2 regions of the Micromonospora sp. WMMD1120 genome follow, and region 1 is predicted to be linked to the other one. Evidence: riboswitches for the same ligand, from Rfam matches in the RefSeq annotation. Region 1 holds a riboswitch; the other holds the start of a gene.
What was found. Region 1 has a riboswitch for thiamine pyrophosphate ahead of O7634_RS02650 (ECF transporter S component). Riboswitches for the same ligand answer to the same signal wherever they lie in the genome.

Region 1 (3,404 bases):
GGGCGGTCGCCACGCTCAGCCTCCGCGCCTCGCCACCCGAGAGGGTGTACGGGTTGGCGGCGGCGAGCGTGGCCAGCCGCAACCGGTCGAGCAGCCCGGCCACCGTTTGGCTGACCACCGGCTCGGGCTGACCCGTCCGGCGCGGACCGAGCGCCAGCTCGTCGAAGACGGTGCTGGTGACGAACTGGTGCTCCGGGTCCTGGAAGACCGACCCGATCCGCCGGGCCAACGCGGGCGCACGCCAGCGGTGCGGGGGAGTGCGGTGGTCCGCGCCGGCCAGCTCGGCGGACGCGGTGACCCGCCCGGCGCCCGGCCGGAGCAGCCCGCCGAGCAGCAGCGCCAGTGTCGACTTGCCGGCGCCGTTGGGTCCGCGTACGGCGAGCGCCTCACCGGCGCGTACCGAAAGATCGGTGGAGCCCAGCCGGGGCGGCAGGCCGAGCCGGTCGGCGGTGAGCAACACCTCCCCGGGCCCGGCGGTGGCCGGTCGGGGCGCGATGGGGTGACCGGGCACCCAGACCCCCTCGGCGGCCAGGGCCGCGCCGTGCGCCGCGAAGACCGCGTCGGGGGCGCCGTCCGCGCGGACGCCGCCGCCGGGCTCCAGTACGACCACCCGGTCGACGAGCGGCAGCGCCTCGGCGACCCGGTGCTCGACCAGGATCAGTGTGGTGTCGGCGTCCAGGGCGCCGGCCACCGCGTGCCGGACCAGCTCGGCGCCGACCGGGTCGAGGTTGGCCGTCGGCTCGTCGAGCAGGAGCAGGCCGGGGCGCAGGGCCAGCGCGCCGGCCAGGGCGAGGCGCTGCTGTTCGCCGCCGGAGAGCGCGGCGGTGGCGCGGTCGCGGGGATAGCGGAAACCGACCCGGCGCAGCGCCGCGTCGACCCGGGGCCAGATCTCGTCGGTCGGTACGCCCCGGTTCTCCAACCCGAACGCGACGTCGTCGCCGCAGCGCGCCATCACCAGTTGGGTCTCCGGGTCCTGGAAGACGACGCCGACCCGTTCCCGCCCCTTGCGCGGGTCGAGGCCGTCGATCTCGACGGTGCCCTCCTGTTCGCCGGAGTCCTCCGGGAGCAGCCCGGCGAGGGCGCTGAGCAGCGTGCTCTTGCCGGCCCCCGACGGCCCGAGCAGCAGCACCCGTTCCCCGGCCTCGACCCGCAGGTCCACCCCGCGCAGCGCCCAGGCCCGCCGGCCGGCGTGCCGCCAGCCGAACCCGCGCAGCAGTACCCCGCCCACCAGACCCCCCTCTGCGGTGCCCGTCCGGGCGGTCAGATCAGGGCGCGGTCGCGGCCCGCGGGAAAGCGGTCCAGCACGCCGGTGTTGGCCAGCGCCCGGGTGAGCAGCCAGCTGCCCGCGCCGGCGATGACGGTGGCGCTGACGATGGTGAGCAGCGCGTACGGGATGCGGTAGTCGCCCAGCGCGTAGTCGACGTTCCAGACGAAGAAGTCGAACAGCGCGGCGCTCAGACCGGTCAACGCGCCGGCCAGCACCGCGGTCGGCAGCCGGAACGACCGGTACCGGAAGGCGGCGAACGCCAACTCGGCGCCGATGCCCTGCACCAAGCCCTGCGGGATCACCGTGCCGGCCCACTGGCTGCCCAGCAGCGCCGAGAGGACCGCCGCCACCGTCTCGCAGTACAGCGCGGCGCCGGGCTTGCGGATGACCAGCCCGCCGAGCACTGCCGGCATCAGCCAGACGCCGTAGAGCAGCGTCTGCGCCGGTGGGAAGAAGGCGAACGCGCCCTCGGTGGCGCTCCAGACCAGACCCCAGGCCCAGAAGATGACGCCGAAGGCGACAGCGATCACCGAGGCGACCACGATGTCGATGGTGCGCCAACGGTTGGTGTCGCTGGTGGATGTCATGTTTGCTCCCAGTTCAAGTGAAGAGAACCAGGAGAAGACGCACGCCGTGCCCGGTGGCGCCGGACCACGGCGCGGCTGGAGGTCGACCGAACTCCCTGCGCTGGCATTACCCAGATCAGGTTCGAGGGTCTGCGGGCGTGCCCGCACTCTCAGCGCTGTGCGCTCCCCTGTCGGATATGAAGTTGTCTCGCTGACGCTAACACCGACCCGGGCCGCCGGCCCAGCGGGCATCCGCCTGACCTGCGGCGGCGATCCGTCCGCCGCCGACTGGGTACGCTGTCGATCATGCGGGTTGACGCGCGAGGCTTCACGTTCGAGGTGACCGTCGACGGTCCGCCGGACGGCGTACCCGTTCTGTTGTTGCACGGTTTTCCCCAGCACAGCGGCGAGTGGGACGACGTGGTGCCGGCGCTGCACGCGGGGGGCCTGCGCACGTACGCGCTGGACCAGCGCGGCTACTCGCCCGGGGCCCGGCCCACGGCGGTGGCCGACTACCGGATCCCCGAGCTTGTCGCCGACGCGGTAGCGGTGCTCGACGCCCTCGGACTGGACGCCGTGCACCTGGTCGGCCACGACTGGGGCGCGGTGGTGGCCTGGGCGGTCGCGGCCCGGCACCCCGAGCGGGTCCGCACGCTGACCGCGGTGTCCGTGCCGCATCCGGCCGCGATGGCGCACGCGCTGGCCACCGACGCCCAGCAGAAGGCCCGCTCGTCGTACATCGCGCTGTTCCGCAAACCGGAGAAGGCGGAGAGGGTGCTGCTGGCCTGGCACGCCACCGCACTGCGCAAGCTGCTCGGCGGGGTGGGCGACGCGGCCCGGGTGAACCGGTACGCCGACCCGATGCGCGCGCCGGGGGCGCTCACGGCCGCGCTGAACTGGTACCGGGCGATGTCGCGCGCCGACCTGGCCGGCGTCGGCCCGGTCGCGGTGCCCACCACGTACGTCTGGAGCGACCGGGACGTCGCCATCGGCCGGACCGCGGCCGAGGCCTGCGCGGCGAACGTCACCGGGGACTACCGCTTCGTGCCGATCCCCGGGGTGAGCCACTGGATTCCGGACGTCGCGCCCGGCCCGCTCGCCGAGGCGATCCTGGCCCGCGCCGGTGGGACGGCCTGAGTGGCGGGCCGCCACCACCGGCCGGGGGCGGTTCGCGCCGGTCCGGAATCAGCAGGTTGACGCGCCGACGGGCGGCGGTCGACCTCGCGGTGAGTCGACTGGGCGGCAATCGGACATTGGAGGACGCATGACGGTGAGCGCCGAGGCCTATCTGGCTGTGGTGACCGAGACGATCGGCCGGGTGGCCGCCAGCCAACGGGAGGCGGTGGGGCGGGCCGCCGACCTGATCGCCGAGGCGGTCCGCGCCGACGGTGTGGTGCACGCGTTCGGCACGGGGCACTCGGAGGCCCTGGCCATGGAGATCGCCGGTCGGGCCGGTGGGCTGGTGCCGACCAACCGGATCGCGCTACGGGACCTGGTGCTGCTGGGCGGCGAACCGGCCGACCGGCTCGGTCCGTTTCTGGAACGGGACCCGTCGGTCGCGCACCGCCTGT
Region 2 (3,404 bases), 640 kb from region 1:
TCTCGCCGACCAGGTCCGCCACCGACACGTCGGTGGCGACGCTGCGCCCGGTCCCGTTCACCGTCAACTCCACCGGTCCCCCTTCGTGGTCCGTTCCGGTCCGCCCGTCCCGTCCGCGCCGGAACCCGCCGGCGGCGTACCAGCCGCCGCGGAACCGGCAGCGCCGGCACCGTCGAAGCGATCGGCCCGCAGCGGCGCGAGCAGCGGATCGGGTACGCCGCCGAGCACCAGGTCGGCGATCAGGTCGGCGGTGAGCGGGGTGAGCACGATGCCGTGCCGGTGGTGCCCGGTGGCGACCAGGACACCCGGCCGGCCGGGCAACGGCCCGAGGATCGGCGCGTTGTCCGGGGTTCCCGGGCGCAGCCCGGCGACCGCCTCGACCAGCTCGTACTCGGCCAGCTCGGGCAGCAGGTCGACACCCGCGCGCAGCAGGCGCTGCACCGCGCCGGCGGTGACAGTGGTGTCCGACCGCTCCTCGACGGTCGCGCCGAGCACGACCTCACCGTCGGGGCGAGGCACCAGGTAGACCGACTCGCCGTCGGCGTACCCCCGGATCACGTGCCGGAAGCCCGGCGCGCCGCCGTCGGGCGCGCGCAGCCGGAGGATCTGGCCCTTGACCGGCCGCACGGGCAGGCCGGTGAGCGCGGCGGCCCCGCAGCCGGCGGCGACCACGGTGTGCCCGGCGTCCACATCGGACAGCCGGCGGACCGCCCGTGGCACCAGCACCGCGCCGGCCCGCCGCGCGGCCGTGCGCAGCGCCGGCACCAGCCGGCGGGGGTCGACCTGGTGGTCGGTGGGCGCGAGCGCGCCGCCGCGCACCCCCGGGGCGAGCGCCGGTTCGTGGTCGCGCAGCGCACTGGGGCGCAGCGGGGTCACCGGCAGACCCAGCCCCTGCTGGTACGCCCAGAGCCGGCGCGCCTCGGCCAGGTCGTCGCCGGTCAGCCCGACCAGCACCGTGCCCTCGGTCCGGTAACCGATCCCGACGCCGGTCGTCGCGGTCAGCTCGGCGGCGAACGCCGGCCAGCGGGCGGCGGACGCCAGCAGCAGCTCGGTCAACAGCCGCTCCCCGAAGTACGCCTCGGCGACCGGGGAGAGCATGCCGGCGGCGACCGCCGAGGCCCCCGAGCCGGACGCGGCGTCGTACACCTCGACGCGCAGCCCACGGGCGGCACAGCGCCACGCGATGGCCAGCCCGATCGGGCCCGCGCCCACCACCGCCACGTCCGGCCGGGCCCGGTCGCGTGCTGGCGCTGACGGTGACCGGCCGGTCAGCACGCCAGCGCCTCGATCAGCTCGGCGGTCGCCCGTGCCGGATCGGCGGCGGCGGAGACGGCGCCGACGACGGCCACCCCGTACGCCCCGGCGGCGCGCAGCGCGGGCACCCGGGCGGCGGTCACCCCGCCGATCGCGATGACCGGCACGTCGACGGCGTCGACGACGGCGCGTACCCCGGTGGGGCCGATCGGGTCCGGGAGTCCGGTCTTGGTGCTCGTGCGGTGGCACGGCCCGACGCCCAGGTAGCTGGCGCCGGCCGCGACGGCAGCGCTCGCCGTGCCCGGCGCGCGGGCGGTGGCGCCCAGCACACCGGCGGGGCCGAGCACCCGGCGGGCGGCGGCGACCGGCAGGTCGTCGGCCCCGACGTGCCCACCGGCGGCACCCACCGCCAGGGCGACGTGCAGCCGGTCGTTGACCAGGCAGGTCGCCCCGTACGGCGTGCAGAGCGCGAGCACCCGCCGGGCCAGGTCGTACGCCTCGCGGTCGGTGGCGGAGTCCTCGACCCGGACCTGCACGACGAGGTCGGCGCGGGCCGCGCTGAGGGCGGCCCGGACCACGGCGAGCGGTTCGCGCCCGGGTCGGGTGTCGGTGATCAGATGCAGTCGGCCGAGGGACGGCACGGCAACACTCCTCCCTGCGCCGGCATTACCCGGATCAGGTTCGACGGTCGGGGGCTGTCAGCCCCCCTCTCAGCCCGGTACACCGGGCTCCCGTGGGTTACGTGAGTGTCACCGTACGACAGAACCGCCGCTCTGCCAAGGCGCGGGCCGGCGGGGGTCCGGCGGCCGGGCGCGGCGAAATCTGTGGGGCACTTCATACGGTCCTGTTCGGAATGTCGCCCGCCGTTGCAGAACCGTTACCCGTCCGCATCTTGCCCGACATCGAACCAGCCGAATTAATTTGTTCAGCGATTCGACAAAATGTCGGTGGGACACCTGACGAGGTGTGACCACCGACTCCACCGGGGACGGCATTCGGCGAGCCGGCTCCAGCGAGCTCTGTCACTACGACACAGGAGGCGGCGTGTCCCGTTCTCGTCGTGCCCGCGTACCCATCACCGCAACACTGATCTCACTGGCCATGGCCTCGACCACGCTGTTCGGCACGCCCGCCCAGGCGGCCCCGCAGCAGGCCCCGGCAGCCCAGGTGGCGCCGAAGGCGGCCAACGCCGCCGACGATCCCTACTCCGTCCTGATCTTCTCCAAGACCGCCGGTTTCCGGCACGACTCCATCCCCACCGGCATCGCCGCCATCCAACAGCTCGGCGCTGCCAACGGATTCACCGCCGACAACACCGAGGACGGCGCGGCATTCAACGACGCCAACCTGGCGAAGTACAAGGCCGTGATCTGGCTCTCCACCACCGGTGACGTGCTCAACGCCGAGCAGCAGGCGGCGTTCGAGCGCTACGTCAAGGCCGGCGGCGGCTACGTCGGCATCCACGCCGCCTCGGACACCGAGTACAGCTGGGCCTGGTACGGCGACCTGGTCGGCGCGTACTTCGCCAACCACCCGCAGAACCAGACGGCAACGGTCAAGGTGGAGGACCACGCCCACCCGTCCACCGCCGAGCTGCCGGACCGCTGGTCCCGCTTCGACGAGTGGTACAACTACCAGACCAACCCCCGGCCGGACGTGCACGTGCTGGCCAGCCTGGACGAGAAGTCCTACACCCCGGGCGCGGGCGCGATGGGCGCGGACCACCCGATCGCCTGGTGTCAGGACTACGACGGCGGCCGGTCCTGGTACACCGGCGGCGGCCACACCCGCGAGTCGTACGCGGAGCCGGAGTTCCTGTCCCACCTGCTCGGCGGCATCCGGACCGCGGCCGGTGTCGCGGACGCCGACTGCGGCGCGTCGAAGACCGCCAACTTCGAGAAGGTCACGCTGGACAGCAACACCAGCAACCCGATGGAGCTGGACATCGCCCCCGACGGGCGGGTCTTCTACATCGAGCGGGACGGCCGCGTGCAGATCGTGAAGCCGGACACCGGCAACACCGTCACCGCCATCGACCTGGACGTCTTCACCGGCAACGAGGACGGCCTGATCGGCATCCGGCTCGACCCGGACTTCGCCACCAACAAGTGGGTGTACCTCTACTACGCGCCGAACGACGGCGTCACCCG

Region 2: another riboswitch for thiamine pyrophosphate. It lies ahead of thiE (thiamine phosphate synthase); the one in region 1 lies ahead of O7634_RS02650 (ECF transporter S component).

The regions. Positions count from the first base shown of each region.
Region 1 is NZ_JARUBO010000005.1:553,300-556,703, reverse strand. It holds gene O7634_RS02655 (ABC transporter ATP-binding protein) at 1-1,228, opposite strand, end outside; gene O7634_RS02650 (ECF transporter S component) at 1,261-1,854, opposite strand; TPP riboswitch at 1,929-2,033, opposite strand; gene O7634_RS02645 (alpha/beta fold hydrolase) at 2,140-2,970, shown strand; gene O7634_RS02640 (SIS domain-containing protein) at 3,098-3,404, shown strand, end outside.
Region 2 is NZ_JARUBO010000005.1:1,196,547-1,199,950, forward strand. It holds gene thiS (sulfur carrier protein ThiS) at 1-73, opposite strand, end outside; gene thiO (glycine oxidase ThiO) at 64-1,272, opposite strand; gene thiE (thiamine phosphate synthase) at 1,269-1,895, opposite strand; TPP riboswitch at 1,890-1,998, opposite strand; gene O7634_RS05665 (ThuA domain-containing protein) at 2,299-3,404, shown strand, end outside.